Regions from separate parts of the Methylobacterium sp. ap11 genome, predicted to be linked through region 2. Evidence: riboswitches for the same ligand, from Rfam matches in the RefSeq annotation. Region 2 holds a riboswitch; each other region holds the start of a gene.
What was found. Region 2 has a riboswitch for cobalamin ahead of metE (5-methyltetrahydropteroyltriglutamate--homocysteine S-methyltransferase). Riboswitches for the same ligand answer to the same signal wherever they lie in the genome.
Positions count from the first base shown of each region.

Region 1: it holds a riboswitch for cobalamin, as region 2 does, so the genes downstream of both, BMX97_RS26250 (CbtB domain-containing protein) here and metE (5-methyltetrahydropteroyltriglutamate--homocysteine S-methyltransferase) in region 2, are expected to answer to the same signal.
Region 3: it holds a riboswitch for cobalamin, as region 2 does, so the genes downstream of both, BMX97_RS19075 (TonB-dependent receptor) here and metE (5-methyltetrahydropteroyltriglutamate--homocysteine S-methyltransferase) in region 2, are expected to answer to the same signal.

Region 1 is NZ_FOEB01000025.1:28,733-35,799, reverse strand. Features, by position in the region: gene cobN (cobaltochelatase subunit CobN) at 1-2,123, opposite strand, end outside; gene cobW (cobalamin biosynthesis protein CobW) at 2,549-3,583, opposite strand; gene BMX97_RS26260 (DUF1636 family protein) at 3,580-3,957, opposite strand; gene BMX97_RS26255 (CbtA family protein) at 3,954-4,706, opposite strand; gene BMX97_RS26250 (CbtB domain-containing protein) at 4,793-4,969, opposite strand; cobalamin riboswitch at 5,000-5,204, opposite strand; gene cobU (bifunctional adenosylcobinamide kinase/adenosylcobinamide-phosphate guanylyltransferase) at 5,326-5,838, shown strand; gene cobO (cob(I)yrinic acid a,c-diamide adenosyltransferase) at 5,835-6,440, shown strand; gene BMX97_RS26235 (prephenate dehydrogenase/arogenate dehydrogenase family protein) at 6,646-7,067, shown strand, end outside.
Region 2 is NZ_FOEB01000017.1:54,516-61,582, forward strand. Features, by position in the region: gene BMX97_RS21950 (MmgE/PrpD family protein) at 1-1,418, shown strand, start outside; gene prpC (bifunctional 2-methylcitrate synthase/citrate synthase) at 1,431-2,600, shown strand; gene prpB (methylisocitrate lyase) at 2,612-3,532, shown strand; cobalamin riboswitch at 3,689-3,894, shown strand; gene metE (5-methyltetrahydropteroyltriglutamate--homocysteine S-methyltransferase) at 4,003-6,348, shown strand; gene BMX97_RS21970 (cobalamin-binding protein) at 6,688-7,067, opposite strand, start outside.
Region 3 is NZ_FOEB01000013.1:36,370-43,436, reverse strand. Features, by position in the region: gene BMX97_RS19080 (ABC transporter substrate-binding protein) at 1-590, opposite strand, end outside; cobalamin riboswitch at 809-1,010, shown strand; gene BMX97_RS19075 (TonB-dependent receptor) at 1,275-3,410, shown strand; gene BMX97_RS19070 (PepSY domain-containing protein) at 3,422-4,849, shown strand; gene BMX97_RS19065 (putative bifunctional diguanylate cyclase/phosphodiesterase) at 5,499-7,067, shown strand, end outside.

The DNA of each region.
Region 1 (7,067 bases), on a different contig from region 2:
GGCGAGCCGGCGGGGCCCGGGGCGACGAAGCGCCCGTCGAGGGCTGCGAGCAGTCCCGCCCGCTCGGCCGGGCCGCAATCCGGATGGGCCTCCGGCGCCTCGCCAAAGACGTGCAGCCCATCGCGCATCGTCACCTCGGCGAGGTCGCACAGATGCGCGTCGAGGGCGGCCAGCGCGTCGGGCATCGGGGTGTCGCGGTCGATGCCGGCCGCCGCCAGCAGCCCCGCATCCCCGGCCCGCTCGAGGATGCCGCGGGCGATCAGGGCGGCGCGGCGCGGATCGAGCACGGTCGCGGCGGAGTATTCCTCCACCAGTTCGCGCAGGGTCGCGGCCTCCGGGTCGAGCCCGGCGGCGGCCGTCTCGGGCGGCAGGTGGCCGATCGTGACGGCGCCGATCCGGCGCTTGGCCGGCGCCGCCTCGCCCGGATCGTCGACGATGAACGGATAGACCACCGGCAGCGCCCCGATCGCGACGGCCGGCCAGCAGGCGGGCGAGAGCGCCACCGCCTTGCCGGGCAGCCACTCGGTGGTGCCGTGGGTGCCGAGATGGATCAGGGCATCCGCCTCGCCGCGCAGGGCGAGGTGGAACGCCAGGTAGGCGTGGCAGGGCACCGCGTCGGGGTCGTGGTAGCCGGCCTTGCGGTCGCCCTTGTGGCCGCGGTCGGGCTGGAGCGCCACCAGCACCCGGCCGGCCCGCACCGCCCGGAACCGGAAGGCGCCGTCCCGGACGCTCGCGTCGTCCGCAGGCATCCCCCATTCCGCGACGAGTGCCGCGCGCGCCTCCGCCGGCAGCCGGGCGCGCCAGGCCTCGTAGGCGGCGAGCGGCACCGCGAGGTCCGGCGCATCCTCGGTCAGCCGGCGCATCAGGGCGTCGGGCTCGGGGATGTCGGCGACGGCGTAGCCCTCGCGGCGGAGCAGGTCGAGGATCGCCGTCGTGCTCGCGGGCGTGTCGAGCCCGACCGCGAACCCGGCCCGGCCGCCCCGGGCCGGGTAGTCGGACAGGACGAGGGCGAGGTGGCGCTCTCCCCGCGGGATGCCGGCGAGGCGGGCCCAGGCGGCGGCCCGGTCGGCGGTGGCGGCAATGCCGGCGAAATCCGGCACCGCCCGGCGCTCGCGGAACCCCTCGACCTCCGGCGCCTCCTCCTTGTGAGAGATCGGGAAACCGGAGAGGCGCCCGTCGAATTCCGGCAGGGCGACCTGCATGGCGAGGTCGGCGGCGTTGAGCCCCCGGGCGGAGGCCGCCCAGGCGTCCCGGCCGGAGCCGACCGTGAAGGCCTGGATCACCGGGCAAGCGGCGGCATCGAGGACGAAGCCGGCATCGTCCCGGGCCGAGAAGGCGGTGGCGGCGACGATCACGGCGGGCCGGTGCCGGGCCACCGCCTCGCGCACGACCGCCACCGCCTCCGGGTCCTTCAGGCTCGCGACGGCGACGATGGTGGGGCTGAGCCCCCGCTCCCACAGGGCGGCGGCCAGCGCCGTGGCCGGCGCCGTGTCGCCGCCGAGGATCGCCGAGCGATAGACCAGCACCAGGGCGCGGGGCAGGGGCGAGGCGGGGCCGAGCGCGTCGAGGGGGCCGCAGCCCGGGCACCAGGCGAATCCCCGCGGCAGGGCCCGGGGCGGCGTGGCGACGACCGGCCGGCCGAGCTCGGCGGCGATCCGGGTCAGGAGCCCGCGCAGGTTCTCGATCCCGCCGGCCCGGACGTAGCCGTCGAGGGCGTCGCGCAGCTCCGGCGCGACGGTCGAGAGGGCGGCCAGCCGCGGATCGGGCCGGTCGCAGCCCGGCAGCACGACGAAGGGAATGGCGTGGGCCCGGCAGGTCTCGGCCAGCCGCTCGAGGCCGTAGCGCCAGTAATCCATCCCGCCGAGGCAGCGCACCAGCACGAAGCGCGCCCGGGCGATCACCGCGTCGGCGTAGAGGTCGACGGAGAGCGGGTGGCGCAGCTGCGCCATCTTGGCGAGCCGCAGGCTCGGCCAGTCGCCGGACAACGACGCGTAGGCGCCGGCGAGCCCGGCGAGGTCGGAATCGGTGAAGGACAGGGCGACGATGTCGCCGGGCGCCTGGCCCAGATCGACCGCCGCCTCGCCCTCGTCGAGGGAGACCGTATCGACGCGGAGGAGATGCATCGGCCTCTAGATCCTCAGGGGCGTAGTGACCCACTCTTCGCGATCAACTCGGTTTCTTTCCAGGCGAAGAACTTTCTCACGCTCCAGGGCCGCGGCGCCGGCTCCGACATGGGATGGCCCTCCGGGGCTTGGGGTTTCGACAGTCGAGGTTAGGCTTCATCCCGACGCCATGGCGTCAGACATCCCGATCCGAAAGTAAAGCGCGGGCCTCGCCTCTCCCCGCGGGCGGCAGGGCTGTCCGGGGAAAATCTCTTTAAGAATCAAGCGCGGGATCCCCTCTCCCACACGGGAGAGGGGAGACGCGCCATTCTTTTTCCCGGACAGCCCTGCGCGGACGGGGAGAGGGGAAGATCCGGGCCTAGTCCCATCATGGACGGCCAGTCGCGGACCGCGAGACCCGGTACCGCAACTGGCGCGAAGATCCGTCAGCCCTTCAGCGCCGCCGTCACCGCCGCCTTGTCGAAGCCGGTGAGCCCGATCACCACCAGCGTGCCGTCGCGGTGCTCGGTCGGGCGCCAGGGGCGGTCGTAATGGTGGGCGACGCGGCGGCCGACGCCCTGGACGACGAGGCGCATCGGCTTGTCGGAGACGGCGCAGAAGCCCTTGATGCGCAGCACGCCCGCGACCTCGGCGGCCTTGGCGACCCGGGCGGCCAGATCCTCGGGCGAGCCGGCGGCCGCCACGGGGATCGCCACGCTCTCGAAGTCGTCGTGGTCGTGGTCCTCTTCCGTCTCGTGGTGCGAGGGGCGGGCGGCGAGGTCGTCCTCGGCCGCGGCGTTGAGGCCCAGCAGCACGCGGGGATCGAGAGCGCCGTGGGCGGTCTCGACGAGCTTGACGGCGCGCGGCAGGTGCGCCTCGACCTCGGCGCGGACCCGCGCCCGCTCGTCCTCGTTGAGGAGGTCGGACTTGTTCATCACCACGAGGTCGGCGCAGAGGAGCTGGTCCTCGAACACCTCCTCGAGCGGGTTCTCGTGGTCGACGCTGGCATCGGCCGCGCGCTGCGCCGCCAGGGCCTCCGGATCGTCCGCGAAGGCGCCGGAGGCCACCGCCGGGCCGTCCACCACCGCCACCACGCCGTCCACCGTGACCCGCGAGCGGATCGCCGGCCAGTTGAAGGCCTGGACGAGGGGCTTGGGCAGGGCGAGGCCGGAGGTCTCGATCAGGATGTGCTCGGGCGGCTCGGGCCGGTCGAGGAGCTTGTTGAGCGCCGGCACGAAGTCGTCCGCCACGGTGCAGCAGATGCAGCCGTTCGGCAGTTCCACCACCGCGTCGGCGTCGCAGCCCGGGATGCCGCATTCGGCGAGCAGGGACCCGTCGAAGCCGACATCGCCGAACTCGTTGACGATGATGGCGAGCCGCCGGCCGTCGTTGTGCTCGATCGCGTGGCGCACCAGCGTCGTCTTGCCGGCGCCGAGGAAGCCCGTGACGATGGTGCAGGGGATCTTGTTGAGGATGGTCATGCGTTCACCGGCGCGGGAGGGATGCGGGCGACGACACCCTTGCGGAACTCCTGCGGACGCTCGCGCCAGGGCACGATGCCGTCCGGCGTCCCGGCATAGAGGCCGATGCCGTCGAGGATGACCTCGGCGGAGGCCGCCGGGTCGAGGTCGCCGTAGACGTAGGTCCAGCGGCCGGGGCTCGCGACCGCGACCGTGCAGGACCGCTTGCAGACCGAGAGGCACTCCACCGGCTCGATCGTGACCGGCGCGCCCGGCCGGGCGGCCAGCGCGGCGGCCAGCGCCTCGTGCAGGCGGGCCCCGGCGCGGGGGCCGTCGGCCGGATCGGCCGCGCCGCGGCAGGTGGTGCAGACGTAGAGGGTGACGGGATCGCTCACGCCGCCACCCCGCTGCGGACGGGATCTCTCGTCCGTCCCACAACCGCGCCCCAGGCCCAGCCGAAGGCGAGGCCGAGCACCGCCCAGAAGGTGAAGCCGATGGCGAGCGACCGGGCAGCGAACTGCGCCGCGAAGACCGGCGGCATGGCCGAGATCTCTTCCGGCCCGTGCGGCGCCCCCCAGACATGCGGCGCAACGAGGAGGGCGAGGCCGATGCCGATCGCCGCCGGGCCGCGGCGGATCGCGATCAGGTAGAGGCCGATCGCCGTGGCGAGCGCGGTCGCCACCCACCAGAGCTGGCGCGATTCGAGGCCCGCCGCGGCGATGCCGGGCAGTTCCGGCGGCAGCCCGATCGCAGGCGCGAGGCCGGCGGCCAGGAAGCCGCCGATGCCGAACTTGAGCGCTTCACCGGGCGTCACGGTGCGGCCGGTCGCGACCAGCACGGCGCCGAGCAGCAGGGCGTAGCCGACGCCGCTCACCAGGGTGGCGAGCGCCGTGAAGGCGAGGCGCGGCAGGCCGGGGGCGGGCTGCCATTGCGGCTCGCCGCCATGGTCGTGGCCGGCATGGGCCAGCACGATCAGCGGGTTGGTGAAGGCCTTGCCGGCGTAGGCCGGCCCGGCGGTCTCGGCCGTCTCGTACTTCTCCGCCGCCAGGATCAGCGGCGAGGTGAGGGCGAATTGCAGCACGGACGCCACGCAGGCGGCCAGGAAGCCGGCGACCAAGGCCGCGGCGAGCAGTCGTTTCGTCATCGAGGGATCACCTGCACGACCAACGGGAAACGGGCCCGGGCCCCGTGAGGGCGCAGGCCGCGCAGCCGCGTTCGGTCAAGCCCTGGTCAGTGGCAGGGGAAGTTGGCGGAGTGGCGCCAGTCGTGCGCGGCGTTGTGCAGGGCGACCACGGGCGCGAAGCCCGAGACGAACAGCAGGCCGACGCCGAGGGTGGCGGCCAGGAGCACGGCGCTCAGGCGCTCGCCGACCAGGGCGGGGGAGAGGGTACGGGTGATCGCGACCATGACGAAGCTCCTGCCGCCCCACCGGCGGCGTCGAGAGGAAAGGATGACGGCAGGTCTCCTGGCTCGCGGGCTCTCAAAACCGACCCACCGCCTTCCCGGATCGCTCCAGTGGCCGATGGCGGGCCGTAATCGTCCGCTCACAGTTGCGGGGGCAGCCGCGGCAGGCCGAGACGATCCCGGTTTCCGCGTTCCCTTTTCACCTCGTGATCGAGGCACCGTCTCCTCGACCCTAGCCGCTCGCCTGCGGGCTTGCAATCGCCGCGCCGTGCCCCGACACCCCCCATTCGATGGATTTCCACCCGACCCCCGCGCCCGAGGAGAGTTCCGTGCCGGACGAGACCCGCGCCGCGCCGCGCCTGACCCTGGTGCTGGGCGGTGCCCGCTCGGGCAAGAGCGCCTATGCCGAGGGGCTGGTCTCGGCGCAGGCCGGCCCGTGGCTCTACGTCGCGACGGCGCAAGGGTGGGACGACGAGATGCGCGAGCGCATCGCCCTCCACCGCGCCCGCCGGCCGCCGCCCTGGGAGACCGTGGACGCGCCACGCGACCTCGCCGGGGCGATCCGCCGGGCGCCGCTGGGCCGGCCGGTGCTGGTCGACTGCCTGACGCTGTGGCTCACCAACGCGATGCTGGACGAGAAGGCCGACCTCGCCGCCGAGGTCGCGGACCTGCTCGCGGCCTGCGCCGAGGCGCCCGGACCCCTGGTGCTGGTCTCGAACGAGGTCGGCTTCGGCATCGTGCCCGAGAATGCGCTCGCCCGCCGGTTCCGCGACGAGGCCGGCCGCCTGCACCAGCGCTTGGCCGCGCTCGCCGACCGGGTGGTGCTGGTGGTGGCGGGCCTGCCGATGACGATCAAGGGAGAGACACGATGAGCGACGACGAGGCGGCGCGCCACCGCGCCAAGATGGAGAAGCGCAAGGCGGTCCAGGACGCCGAGGTGGCGGAGAAGACGATCGAGAAGGGGTTGCTCATCGTCCATACCGGCCCCGGCAAGGGCAAGTCGACCGCGGCCTTCGGGCTGATGCTGCGGGCGCTCGGCCGCGGCTGGCGGGTCGGGGTGGTGCAGTACATCAAGGGCGCCTGGGAGACCGGCGAGCGCTTCGCCCTCGACCGCTTCGCCGACCAGGTCGAGTGGCACACGATGGGGGAGGGCTTCACCTGGGAGACGCAGGACCGCGACCGCGACGTCGCGGCCGCCCGCGCCGCCTGGGCGAGGACCGAGGCGCTGATGGCCGATCCGGCGATCCGGCTCCTCGTCCTCGACGAGCTCAACATCGCGCTGCGCTACGACTACCTGCCGCTCGCCGAGGTGGTGGAGGCCCTGAGCCGGCGCCGGCCCGACCTGCACGTCGTGGTCACCGGCCGCAACGCCAAGCCGGAGCTGGTCGCCGCCGCCGACCTCGTGACCGAGATGACCCTCGTGAAGCACCATTTCACGGCCGGGGTGAAGGCGCAGGAGGGGATCGAGTTCTAACTGAAGGGCGCCGATTGACGGTGCCGGCCAGCTGCGGCTACAGGCTCGGCCATGACCAGCGCCCTCCCGACCGGACTCTATCCCGCGCCGCATCCCTAAGCGGCGGAGTGCTCGTCATCTCTCAACCGCTACGACGTGTCGGCGGTTGAGGCTTCTTTCGAAAGTTCCAGGCCCGCCGACCTCGCCCACCGCCGAGGTCTCTCCCGTGCCGTTTCCCCTCGACACCCCCGTTTCGGTCGGCCTGATCGGCTTCGGCGCGTTCGGCCGCCTCGTCGCCGCGCATCTGGCGCCGCACGCCGAGTTGCGCGTCCACGACCCGTTCGTGCCCGACGGCGCGATCGCGGAAGCCGGCGCCGCGCCCGCTACGCTCGCCGAGGCCGCCGCCTGCCCGGTGGTGATCCTGGCCACTCCCGTCTCGACCCTCGCCGCGGTGGTGGAGGGCGTCACCCCGCACCTGCGGCCGGGCGCCCTCGTCCTCGATGTCGGCTCGGTGAAGGTGCGCCCGGCCGAGATCATGCGGGCCGGGCTGCCGAAAGACGTCGACATCGTCGCCACCCACCCGCTCTTCGGGCCGCAGAGCGCGCGCGACGGCCTGCGCGGGCTCAAGATCGCGGTCTGCCCGGTGCG
Region 2 (7,067 bases):
TCGGCAACCGGATCATCGACAACGCGGCCGTGGCCGCGGCCTCGCTGGCGCGGCGTCCGGTGGCGAGCGCCCGCGCGCAGGCGATGGCGCATCCGCTCGCGCCGGGCGCGACGGTGCTCGGCCTGTCGCCGCACCGGCGCGTCTCGCCGGAATGGGCCGCCTGGGCGAACGGCGTCGCCGTGCGCGAGCTCGACTTCCACGACACGTTCCTGGCCGCCGACTACTCGCATCCGGGCGACAACATTCCGCCGGTGCTGGCCGTCGCGCAGCATTGCGGCCGCACTGGCGCCGACCTCGTACGCGGCCTCGCGGCGGCCTACGAGATCCACGTCGCTCTCGTGCGCGGGATCTGCCTGCACGAGCACAAGATCGACCACATCGCCCATCTCGGCCCTGCCGCCGCCGCCGGGCTCGGCGCCCTGCTCGGGCTTCCCGTCGCGACCATCTACCAGGCGATCCAGGCGACGCTGCACGTCACGACGACGACCCGGCAATCGCGCAAGGGCGAGATCTCGAGCTGGAAGGCCTACGCCCCGGCCTTCGCCGGCAAGATGGCGATCGAGATGACCGACCGCGTCATGCGCGGCGAGGGAGCGCCGTCGCCCGCCTACGAGGGCGAGGACGGGTTCATCGCCTGGCTGCTCGGCGGGCCGTCGGCGGTCTACGCGGTTCCGCTGCCGGAGGCCGGAGAGGCGAAGCGCGCGATCCTCGACACCTACACCAAGGAGCATTCCGCCGAGTACCAGAGCCAGGCGCTGATCGACCTCGCACGGCGGCTCGGCCGCCGGATCCCCGATCTCGGCCGCGCGCGCGAGATCGTCATCCACACCAGCCACCACACCCACTTCGTCATCGGCACCGGGGCGAACGACCCGCAGAAGATGGACCCGGAGGCGAGCCGCGAGACGCTCGACCATTCGATCATGTACATCTTCGCCGTCGCGCTCGAGGACGGCGCCTGGCATCACGAGCGATCCTACGCGCCCGAGCGTGCCCGGCGACCCGACACCGTCGCCCTCTGGCACAAGATCCGGACCGTCGAGGATCCGGACTGGACGCGGCGCTACCACGCGCGCGACCCGGGCGAGAAGGCATTCGGCGGGCGCGTCGTGGTCACGCTGGCGGACGGCAGCGTCGTCGAGGACGAGATCGCGGTGGCGGATGCGCACCCGCTCGGCGCACGGCCGTTCCGCCGCGAGCACTACGTCGCCAAGTTCCGCGCGCTCGCCGCGGGGATCGTACCGGAGGCCGAGCAGGACCGGTTCCTCGGCACCGTCGAGCGCCTGCCGCGCCTGAGCGCGAACGACCTCAGCGGCCTGACCTTCGCGGTCGACCCGGCACGGGCGGCCACCCAGGGCGGCCGGGGCATCTTCGGGGCCGGGGCCGCGACGCGGCAGCCGTCGCTCGTCGCCGGTTGAGGAGGGAAGACCATGACCCAGGAGACGAAACCCGCCCCGAAGAAGTCCGTCGCGCTCTCGGGTGTCACGGCGGGCAACACGGCACTCTGCACCGTCGGCCGCACCGGGAACGACCTGCATTACCGCGGCTACGACATCCTCGACATCGCCGAGACCTGCACCTTCGAGGAGATCGCGCATCTCCTCGTGCATGGCACGCTGCCGGACGAGGCCCGGCTCGCGGCCTACCAGGCGAAGCTGCGCTCGCTCCGCGGCCTTCCGGCCGCGGTCAAGCGGACCCTGGAGGCGATCCCGGCGGCGGCCCATCCCATGGACGTGATGCGCTCGGGCGTCTCGGCGCTCGGCTGCGTCCTGCCCGAGGCGCCGGACCACAATCCGGCCGGCGCGCGGGAGATCGGCGACCGGCTGATGGCCTGCCTCGGCTCCATGCTGCTGTACTGGCACCACTACGCGCATCACGGGCGCAGCATCGAGGTCGAGACCGACGACGACACGATCGGCGGGCACTTCCTCCACCTGCTGCACGGACGGCCGCCATCGGCGTCGCACGTGCGGGCCATGCACACCTCGCTGGTGCTCTACGCCGAGCACGAGTTCAACGCCTCCACCTTCACGGCCCGGTCGATCGCCGGGACGGGGGCCGACATGCATTCGGCGATCACGGGGGCGATCGGGGCGCTGCGGGGGCCGAAGCACGGCGGGGCGAACGAGGCCGCCTTCGAGGTCCAGTCCCGCTACGCCGATGCGGACGACGCCGAGGCCGACATCCGCCGCCGGGTCGCCGCCAAGGAGGTGATCATCGGGTTCGGCCATCCCGTCTACACCCTCGCCGACCCGCGCAACCGCGTCATCAAGGACGTCGCGAGACAGCTCTCGGAGGAGGCGCGGACGACGCGCCTGTTCCGGATCGCCGACCGGATCGAAGCCGTCATGGGCGAGACCAAGCGGATGTTCGCCAACCTCGACTGGTTCAGCGCGGTCTCCTACCATTCGATGGGGGTGCCGACCGCGATGTTCACGCCCCTCTTCGTGATCGCGCGGACCTCCGGCTGGTGCGCCCACGTCATCGAGCAGCGCCAGGACAACAAGATCATCCGCCCGTCGGCCAACTATGTCGGGCCGGAGAAGCGGGCCTTCGTGCCGCTCGCGGCGCGGGACCGCGCCACGCCACACGCTGCGTGAAGGAGGACAGCATGCCTCACCTCGTCGGGTCCGACGTCCCCAGCGAGCCTGCCGGAACGCGTTTCCGGGCGCTGCTCTCCAGCCCTGGGATCCTGCCGATCCCGGGCGCCCACAACGGCATGGCGGCGATCCAGGCGAAGCGCGCGGGCTTCGAGGCGCTCTACCTGTCCGGGGCTGCGATGACCGCCTCGATGGGCCTGCCCGATCTCGGCATCATCACGGTCGACGAGGTCGCCTTCTTCGTCCGGCAGGTGGCCCGCGCGAGCGGGCTGCCGGTGCTCGTCGACGCCGATACGGGCTACGGCGAGGTCCTCAACGTCATGCACACGGTCCGCTGCTTCGAGGAGGCCGGCGCGGGGGCGCTGCACATCGAGGACCAGATCCTGCCGAAGAAGTGTGGCCACCTGAACGACAAGAAGCTCGCCGACGCCCGAGACATGGCGGCCAAGGTCGCGGCGGCGGCCAGGGCCCGCCGCCACCTCGTCGTCGTCGCCCGGACGGACGCGGCCGCGAGCGAGGGACTTGACGGTGCGGTCGCCCGCGCCAAGCTCTACCTTGAGGCCGGCGCGGAGGCGATCTTCCCCGAGGCGCTGAACACGGCCGAGATGTTCCGGGCCTTCGCCGAGCGGCTGCCGGGCGTGCCGCTGCTCGCCAACATGACGGAGTTCGGCCGCACGCCGTTCTTCACGGCGGCCGAGTTCGAAGCGATGGGCTACCGGATGGTGATCTGGCCGGTCTCGTCGCTCCGCGTCGCCAACAAGGCGCAGGCGAGGCTCTACGCGGCCATCGCGCGCGACGGCGGCACGCACGCGAAGGTCGATGCCATGCAGACCCGTGCGGAACTCTACGCGGCGATCGGCCTGCACGATTACGAGGCGCTCGATGCCTCCATCGTGCGGACGGTCGTACCCGAGCACCCGCCGCAGCGCTGACGCCGCGCCCGCGGTGCTCGACGCCGCTGCGAGAGCCATCCGCCTCCGAGCACTCCTCGTCCGTGGTCGGCCGGACCCGTGCCGACGACCGGCCTTTCGATGATAAAGACATAAAGATGTCTTTATATCACGGATTGACAGAGCTCCGCGTTCGCGTCATCCAGTGTGGGTCGAGGTTCTTCCGGGTTCCGGCCTGGGAGCTAAGAGGGAAGCCGGTGCGCCTTCGGGCCAAGCCGGCGCTGCCCCCGCAACTGTAAGCGGCGAGCCGCTGCCCACCACGTCACTGGACCGGACGGTCTGGGAAGACGGGCAGAGGCGACGACCCGCGAGCCAGGAGACCTGCCTCGACCGCATAACGTCCCTGGGCGGGGTGTCCCGGTGGTGCGCAGGCTTGCGGCCGGGCACCCGTCCAGCCGCGTCCGCATGCGTCCGCTCGGCCTTTGCCTCCAACATGGTTTGGAGTTGAGCCGATGTCTTCTTCCATCGTTTCCATCGCTACCCTCGGCGCTCCGCGGATCGGTCCGCGGCGCGAATTGAAGGCTGCACTCGAGAGTTTCTGGGCCGGCAAGATCGACGAGGCGGCCTTGCGGGAGGCCGCCGCTGGCCTGCGCGCCGCGAACTGGGCGCGCCAGAAGGGGCTCGGGATCACCGAGATCCCGTCGAACGACTTCTCCCTCTACGATCACGTCCTCGACACGAGCGCGATGCTCGGCGCGGTCCCGTCCGCCTACGACTGGTCCGGCGGCCCGGTGCCGCTGGCGACCTACTTCGCCATGGCGAGAGGGTCGCAAGGACACACCCACCATGACGGCTGCACCCACGCGCATGCCGGATCCGGCCAGGGTGTCCCGGCGCTCGAGATGACCAAGTGGTTCGACACGAACTACCACTACATGGTGCCGGAGTTCCGGCGCGGGCAGGATTTCACCAACGCCTCGACCAAGGCGGTCGACGAGTTGCGCGAGGCGGCGGCGCTGGGCTACGCGACGCGGCCGGTCCTGCTCGGCCCGGTCAGCTTCCTGCGCCTCGGCAAGGCGAAGAACGACGACTTCGATCCGCTGTCGCTGCTGCCCGGCCTGCTTCCCGTCTACACCGACGTGCTGCGCCGGCTCGCCGCGAGCGGGGCCCGCTGGGTGCAGATGGACGAGCCCTGCCTGTCGCTCGACCTCCCCGATGCCGCTCTCCAGGCGCTGCGCGACGCCTACGGCATGTTCGCCCGCGTGGTGCCGCAGCTCAACGTGATGCTCACGAGCTATTTCGGCGGCCTGGGTGACAATGCCGCCACCGCCCTGTCGCTGCCCGTGGCGGGGTTGCACCTCGATCTCGTGCGGGCGCCCGACCAGTTGGAGCCGATCCTGTCCCGGGCGCCGCGCGGACTGGTCCTCTCGCTCGGGGTGATCGACGGCCGCAACGTCTGGCGCTCGGACCTGCCCGCCATCCTGGACCGGATCGAGCCCGTCCTCTCGAAGCGCGGCACCGATCACGTCCAGGTCGCTGCGTCGTGCTCGCTCCTGCACGTCCCGTCCGACGTCGAGCTGGAAACCGGCCTCGATCCCGATCTGAAGAGCTGGCTCGCCTTCGCAGCACAGAAGATGGACGAGCTGACGATCCTCGGTCGCGCACTGGGAGAGGGGCGCGACGCCGTCCGCGATGAGCTCGCCGCCGCCGCGGGGGTGATCGCCGCTCGGCGGGCGTCACCGAAGGTGAACGACGCGGCGGTGCAGCGGCGTGCGGACGCCGTCACGGGCGACATGGCTCGCCGGCGGAGCGCCTTCGTGCAGCGGCGGGATCTGCAGCGCGAGCACTTCGGGCTGCCCGCCTTTCCGACCACCACCATCGGCTCGTTCCCGCAGACGGCGGAGGTCAGGAAGGCGCGGTCCGCTCACGGCAAGGGGCAGATGAGCGATGCCGAGTATGACGGCTTCCTGCGCGAAGCGACCGCCCAGACGGTGCGCTGGCAGGAGGAGATCGGGCTCGACGTGCTGGTTCACGGCGAGTTCGAACGCAACGACATGGTGCAGTACTTCGGGGAGCAGCTCGCCGGCTTCGCCTTCACGAAGGCCGGCTGGGTGCAGTCCTACGGTTCGCGTTGCGTGCGGCCGCCGATCATCTTCGGCGACGTGTCACGGCCCGCACCGATGACGGTCGAATGGTGGCGCTACGCCCAGTCCCACACCGAGCGCCCGATGAAGGGCATGCTGACCGGTCCGGTCACCATTCTGAACTGGTCTTTCGTGCGCGACGACCTGCCCCGCGCCGCGGTGTGCCGCCAAATCGCCCTCGCCGTGCGCGACGAGGTCGCCGACCTGGAGGTGGCCGGGGCTCGCATGATCCAGATCGACGAGGCGGCGTTGCGCGAGGGGCTGCCGCTGCGGCGATCGGATTGGCAGCACTACCTGGACTGGGCGGTCGAATGCTTCCGGCTCACGGCCTCGGGCGTCGCCGACGCGACCCAGATCCACACTCACATGTGCTACTCGGAGTTCAACGACATCATCGCGGCGATCGGCGCCATGGATGCGGACGTGATCTCCATCGAGACCTCTCGCTCGAAGATGGAGCTGCTCGACGCCTTCACCAGCTACCGCTACCCCAACGAGATCGGACCAGGCGTCTACGACATCCACTCGCCGCGGATCCCGGACGTCGCCGAGATGACCGATCTGCTGCAGCGTGCCCGAGCCAAGCTCGGGGATGACCAGATTTGGGTGAACCCGGATTGCGGCCTGAAGACGCGCGGCTGGGCCGAGGTTCGCCCGGCGCTGGTCAACATGGTCGAGGCCGCCCGGCAGACCCGGGCCGCGTTGTCCGCTTGAGCCCGCCCCGCGCACGGGCTGGGTCGTCGATCCATCCCGTGCGCGGGCCACAGTCCGGTATGGCGAATCGAGTGAGCCCGGGGACATCGCACATGTCAGCACGCACCATCGAATGCAGTGTCCGGTCGTTCGATGTAGAACTCGTCGGCGGCGCAAGGGTTAGCCGATGCGTCGGGACGCCCCCGCGCGCGACGAACGACAATCATCGCTCGTTCGGCGTTTCAATATGGTTCCTCGCGACATCAGCGTACAGTCTCGCGAGACTCATCGGCTCCCAATTCTCGAAATCTCGCTGACTGCTCGCCGCTATTACACAGAATAATAACTCTTTGCAGAGTTTCACTCGCGGGTGGCCAGCCGGCTCGCATCGATCGCGCTACGGATCGCGTCGAGGCCGTCGGTCAACGCGGCGGGACCCGGCTGCAGGATGAGGGGCGACTTGACCTCGACGATGTGTCCGGAGCGCACCGCCGGGATCTCGGCCCATCCGGGCCGCAAGGCGATCCGCTCCGGCACCACCTTCTTGCCGCACCACGACGCCAGGATCAGCTCGGGCCGGGCCGCGACCACCTGATCCGACGCGACGATCCGGTCGCGAGCGGCCTGGCCCGCGCGCAGCGCGGAGAACACGTCGTCGCCGCCCGCGACCTCTACGAGTTCCGAGACCCAGCCGATCCCGGAGATCAACGGCTCGTCCCATTCCTCGAAGTAGACCCGCG
Region 3 (7,067 bases), on a different contig from region 2:
GTGCCGCCGACGGCCTTCAGCGCCACGGTGGCGTCGCGCTCCAGCGCGTGGCCGAGCGCGTAGTCGACGGTGACGAAGTACCACGACTTGCCGCCGCGGCCGGCGACGGCGCGCGCGGTGGCCGAACCCTGCGCCCAGGTGTCGGACACCCACTGCACGGTCGTCGGCGCGCAGGCCTTGCCGGTGAGGTCGGAAGTGAGCGCGCTCGAGGCCAAAGCCACCCGGTGGCGCTCGCGCATCAGGTTCGCGACCGCCAGCGCGACCGCCGAGTTCGGCAGGTCGACGATGGTCGAGACGCCCTCCTGGTCGAGCCAGCGGCGGGCGGTGGCGAGCCCGATATCGGGCTTGTTCTGGTGGTCGGCCGAGACGACCTCGACCTTCAGCTCGCCGGCCTCCTTGGCGAAATCCTCCACCGCGAGCTGCGCGGCCGTGACCGAGCCGGTGCCGGCCTGGTCGGCGAAGGGCCCGCTCATGTCGCTGAGCACGCCGACCTTGATCGGCGCCTTGGAATCCTGCGCCAGCGCGGAGGTGCCGAGCGCGAGCGACAGGGCGAGGCCGGCGAGACCGGCGGCCCGAGAGCGGAACGACATCGGGGGATCCTCCCAGGGAGCTTTTGTCAGATCTTGTTCGCGGCCCGATCGAGCCGTTCGGGCCTCTGTATGTCAGGGGTGCGGGGCGGCGTCGATGCGGGATCGCGCGGCGTGGTTGAGAAAGCCGGGGGTTGCATCGGCGGTGTCCGTCGCGCCGTCCGTTATCGCCTTCCGCGTCGCTCGCGCGTCGACGACGGTTGCTCCTTCGTTGCCGAATGGCTAAGCTTTACGCCGACGGTTCCCTCCGGGGATCAAAAGGGAACGCGGTGAGGGTTCGCCCGAAGCCGCGGCTGCCCCCGCAACTGTAAGCGGCGAGCCTTCCATCACTCATGTCACTGGGGACCCGACACGGTTCCTGGGAAGACGATGGCAGGCGACGACCCGTGAGCCAGGAGACCTGCCGTCAGCCGTGGTCACACGCGAGCACGTCGGGCGGGGTGTCCTGATGGGTGTCGGGACGGGGGCGAAAGGTCCCCGTTGCGCCGTCGTTCGCGGTGACGTGCCACAGCCGCGTCCCGTCCCGCCATGTCCCCCGCCGTCCTCCCCCGATCCGCTGATGCGGCGCGCCCTCTGCGCGCCGTCCCGTCACGGCGACGGACCGGATGGCGAGAATGTAACTTTATAACGTTACATTTTTGGATGAGTCCATTACGGACGGTGCGCACGCCTCCTCCGGAAACCCGCATGTCTCCCCGTCGCGCCCGCCGCCTCGCTCCCGTCGCCGTCCTCGCCGCCCCGCTCCTCGCCGCCGCGCCCGCGGGCGCCGAGGACCTGCCCCTCGATGCCATCGACGTGGCGGGCGGGCGGAACCGGGAGGTCGCCGCTCCCGGCCTCAACCTCGCGACGCCCGCGCGCTCCGGCAGCCGGCTGGGCCTCACCCCGCTCGAGACCCCGGCGAGCCTCGACGTCATTTCCGGCGAGACGATCCGGGCCCGGGGCCAGAACACCGTCGAGGAGGCGGTGACCCAGAACGCCGTCGGCATCACCAGCGTCGCCGCCCCGGGCAACGGCAACCTCTCCTTCGCCAGCCGCGGCTTCGTCGGGCCGAGCTCGGTGCAGCAGCTCTACGACGGCACGCGGCTCTATGTCGGGGTCGGCACCGTGACCTTCCCGTTCGACACCTGGTCGGCGGAGCGGATCGAGGTTCTGCGCGGGCCCGCCTCGGTGCTCTACGGCGAGGGCGCGATCGGCGGGATCATCAACGTGGTGCCGAAGAAGCCGGTCTTCACCGCCCTCGGCGAGGCGCGGGCGGCGATCGGTTCCGACGGCGTGGCGCGGCTCGCCCTCGACAGCGGCGGGCCGGTCGGCGAGGACCTGGCCTACCGGATCAACCTCAGCGGCAACCGGGCCGACGGCTGGGTCAAGCCCGACGGCGACTTCCGCAACCTCGCCCTCTCGGCGGCGATGACCTGGCAGGTCACGCCCGACCTGAGCGTCACGCTCTCGCACGACCTCGGCTACAACGAGCCGACCCGCTACTGGGGCTCGCCGCTCGTCGGCAACCGGGTGCCCGACCGCCTGCGCTTCATCAACTACAACATCCGGGATTCGCAGATCGCCTGGTTCGACAACTGGACGCAGCTGCGCACCGAGTGGAACCCGAGCGCCGACATCACGGTGCGCAACACCGCCTACCGGCTCTCGACCGAGCGGCACTGGCGCGACGTCGAGCAATACACCTACCAGCCGGCGACCGGCCTGATCGGCCGCAGCGACTACATCGAGATCCTCCACCACGAGGAGCAGATCGGCAACCGCCTCGACGCGACGCTCCGGAGCAGCCTGTTCGGCTTCAAGACCACGACGGTCGTCGGCTTCGACGTCAACTACATCGCCTTCCGGCGCGACAGCAACGCGCCGTTCGGCGGCGAGAGCACGGTCGATCCGTTCAACCCGGTCCCGGGCACCTTCATCAACGTCGCGGGCACCCGCACCGACATCGTGTCGCGGACCCGCCAGGCCTCGGTCTTCGCCGAGAACCGGCTCGAGCTGTCGCCCCAGCTCGCCCTGGTGACGGGGGTGCGCTACGACGCCCCGACGGTGGCGGTGAGCCGGCCGCTGGCCGGCAGCCGCTTCGAGAAGACGTTCGATTCGACGAGCTTCCGGGTCGGCGCCGTCTACACCCCGGTGCCGGACTTCGCGCTCTACGCCCAGTACGCCACCGCCGCCGATCCGCTCGGCAGCCTCATCACCACCAGCGTCCCGCAAGCGCAGTTCCAGCTCGCCACCGGCGAGCAGGTCGAGGCCGGCGCCAAGGGCCTGTTCGACGGCGGGCGCGGCGAGTGGACGGTGGCGGCCTACCACATCGCCAAGGACAACCTGCTCTCGCCGATCCCCGACCGGCCGACCGAGGTGGCGCAGGTCGGCAGCCAGTCTTCCCGCGGCGTCGAGGTGGCGCTGGCCTACCAGCTCTCGGACGCCTGGCGCATCGAGGCCAACACCGCCCTGCTCAGGGCGCGTTACGACAGCTTCTCGCAGAACACCGATGCGGGCCTGGTGTCGTTCGCCGGCAAGGTCCCGGTCGACGTGCCCCAGCGGGTCACCAACGTCTGGCTCAGCTACGCCTTCGCGCCGGGCTGGGTGGCGCGGCTCGGCGTCAACGATGTCGGGCCGGTGTTCAGCGACTTCGCCAACACGGTGAAGCGGCCGGCCTACACGCTGGTGAACGCGACGCTCGACTGGCAGGTCACCCCGACCTCGCGCCTGTCGCTGCGCGGCTACAACCTCACCGACCAGATCTACGCGGTCTCGGGCAACACCAATTCCTGGCTGCTCGGCCGGCCGCGCTCGGTCGAGCTCGCCTACCACGTCGTGTTCTGATGCGCGGCAGGGTGGCGAAGGCGGCCGTCAAGCGGCTGAAGCGGTGGCTGCATCTCGGCCATCGCTGGCTCGGCATCGCCACCGGGCTCCTGATCCTCCTCTGGTTCGGCTCCGGCCTGGTGATGCTGTGCGTCGGCTTCCCGGCCCTCACCGAGGGCGAGCGGCTGGGCGCCCTGCCGCCGCTCGACCTCGCCTCGGTGCGGGTCACCCCTCGGGCGGCCCTGGAGCGGGCGGGCCTCGCGCATTACCCGGCCCGGCTGACGCTGGCGATGCGGGGCGGCGCGCCGGCCTACTGGATCGCCGATACCGACGGGCGTCGGCAGGCCCTGTCGGCGGTGACCGGCGATCCGGTGCCCGAACTGACGGCGGCGGACGCGGCGGCGCTCGCCGCCATCCATCCGGCGGCGCGCGCCGTCGCCGATCTCGGCACCGTGACCCGCGACCAGTGGACGGTGACGGCGCGCTACGACCCCCTGCGGCCGTTCCGCGTGGTCGCCCTCGGCGATCCGGCCGGGACCGAACTCTACCTGTCGGCGGCGACGGGCGAGCTCGCCCTCGACACCACCCGGGCCGAGCGGGTGTGGAACTGGCCGGGTGCCGTCACGCACTGGATCTACCTGACGCCGCTGCGCGCGCGGGCGGGCCTGTGGCAGGACGTGGTGCTGTGGGTCTCCGGCATCGCGCTCGCGGCGGGCGTGAGCGGCTACGTGCTGGGCTTCGTGCGGCTGATGCGCGGCCGGCTGACCCCCTATCGCGGCTGGGCCGCCTGGCACCACCTCGCCGGGGTGGCGGGCGGCCTCGTCGTCGTCACCTTCCTCGTCAGCGGCTGGCTGTCGATGAACCCGCGCGGCTGGTTCGGGCCGCGCGGCCCCGACGCCGCCATGCGGGCGGCCTATGCCGGGCAGGCGGCGCCGGTCTTCCCGCTCGGCCTCGACGCCCTGGCGCGGGCTCCCGCCGGGACCGTCGCGCTCGATTTCGCCTGGATCGGCGGGCGCCCCGTCATCCTGGCCTCCGGCCCGGGGGGCACCACGCCGTGCTGCGGCACCGCGCTGACCTCGGAGGCGATCGTGGCCGCCGGCCGGGCGATGCTGCCGGCGGCCCGGCTGCGGGAGGTCACTCGCCTCGAGGCGCCGGACGCCTACTGGTACGACCGCCACGGCGCCCCGACCCTGCCGGTCCTGCGCCTCGCCTTCGACGACCCGGCCGGGACCTGGTTCCACCTCGACCCCGCCACCGGGGCGATCCTGGGGCGGACCGACCGCAGCGGCCGGGCGAACCGCTGGCTGTTCGACGCGCTCCACACCCTCGATGCCGGCCCCCTCGCCCGGAGCCCAGCCGTGCGCCTGGCGCTGATCGTCGCCCTCTCGGCGCTCGGCCTCGTCGTCGCGACGAGCGGCACGGTCCTCGGCTGGCGCCGGTTGCGCCGCCGCCGGGCCTGAGACCCGACCCGATCCCGCGGCCGGGGTTTGTCCGTCGTCGGTGCCGATCGGAAGCCGGCGACGGGATCGACCGCACCCGCAGCCGAATGTTCATTTGCCAGAACCGGCCGGAGACGCCCGGATGACCGAGGCAGGGACGATCGGCACTCGCCTCTTCATGCGAATACGCTGGACCCGCCGGCGGGACAGGCGATCAAGTCGAAGGGGAAAAACTCGTGTCGAACCGGCGGATCGCCGGGTGCAGACGCCGCGGCGAGGCCTCGCGCGCCGGGCGATCGACTGGGGCGAAACCGAACAGCCGAGACCAGAGCGACCGGATCCACCCTCTCGCGGCCTTGCAACGCCGACGAAGGCATGATGCTTTCCACTACCATCGGTTGCAACACCCCGCCTCGACTTGGCGAGGCGACGATGATCCGGCGACAGGACGCGCCGCGGGCGGTCGCCGCGCCGCCCTGGACCGGAATGGACGCGGCTATACGGGACGGAGACGCGGGATAATCCAGCCCGTTCGGCGCCGGGGCCCTCGCTCCGAAAAGCTATGCCTTTGTACGGACAGGCGAAAATGTCGGAATAGGACGATCGTATTCAGATCTCGATAACGTTCGCCGTGCATGCTCGGCCGGACGAATGCGCTGGACGAGCCGGGATGGCGGTGTACCTCAAGCAATTTCCCAGGTTCCTGGCGGAGCGCCGCGGCCCGGTGATCCTCGGCACGATCGTGGTCGTCCTGCTCTGGCTCGGCGTCGGGGCCAAGCACGTCAACGACCTGCGCGGCGCGCTGCAGGATTCCGAGCGCACCACCCACAACTTCGCGATGGTGTTCGAGGAGAACGTGCTGCGCTCGATCGGCGAGATCGACAAGGCGCTGCTCTACATGCGGCGCAGCATCGAGAGCCGCGCCGGCCGCGAGGATTTCGGCACGATCGTCAACACGACCGACCTCCTGAGCGAGATCATCGTGCAGGTGGCGATCATCGGTCGCGACGGGGTGATGCGGGCGACCAATGTCGGCCCGCAGCCGCCGCCGGCGACCGACCTCAGCGACCGCGACCATTTCCGCACCCACGTCGAGAGCCCCGACGACGCCCTCTACATCAGCCGCCCGGTGATCGGGCGGGCGAGCGGCCGGGTCTCGGTGCAGGTCAGCCGCCGCTTCCTGGGGCCGGACGGCCGGTTCGGCGGCGTCGTGGTGGCCTCGCTCAACCCCAGCCACCTGACCCAGTTCTACGACAAGATCGACCTCGGCAGCCCGGCCGCGATCTCGCTCATCGGCAGCGACGGCGTGGTGCGCTCGAGCGGCGGCGTCGGCGGCGGGTTCGGGGTCGGCGCCGACCTGTCGCGGACCGAGACCTTCCAGAAGATCCGTTCCGGCCGCTCGGGCACCTTCACCCTCGCGATGCCCGACGAGGGCCAGCACCGGATGGTGACGATCCGCAAGGTGCGCGACCAGCCCCTCTGGGTGAGCGTCAGCGTACCGGAGGTCGAGATCTACAAGGACGCGCAATCGGCCCTGCGGATCGACGCCATCGTGGCGGCGATCCTGACCCTGCTCGTCGGGATCGCGGTCGAGAAGCTCCTGCGCATCGAGGCCAAGCGCTCGGAGGCGGAGGCCCGGGTCGCGCGCCTCGCCTCGCTCGATCCCCTCACCGACCTGCCGAACCGCCGGGTGTTCCGCGCCTCCCTCGAAGCCGAGGCGGCCAGGGGCAATCTCCCCGATGCCGCGCCCTACGCGGTGATGTTCCTCGACCTCGACCGCTTCAAGCTCGTCAACGACACGCTCGGCCACAAGATCGGCGACGACCTGCTGCAGGCGGTGGGCGAGCGGCTCGCCGCCGCCCTGGCGCCGGGCCAGGTGCTGGCGCGGCTGGGCGGCGACGAGTTCGCCCTGCTGGTGCCGGGCCTCGGCGACCGGGCGGCCCTGGAGGCCCTGGCGGAGCGCATCGCCGAGGCGGTCCTGGCGCCCTTCGAGATCGGCAGCCACCAGATCCGCTCGAGCGTGAGCATCGGCATCGCGGTCGCGCCCGGGGACGGCGGGACCGCCGACGACCTCCTGATCGCCGCCGACCTCGCGCTCTACGCCGTGAAGGCGGGCAAACGCGGCACCTTCCTGTTCTACGACCGGCAGATGAGCGTGGGGCTCGAGGACCGGCGCCAGATCGAGGCCGACCTGCGCCGGGCGATCGAGCGGAACGAGCTGGAGTTGCACTACCAGCCC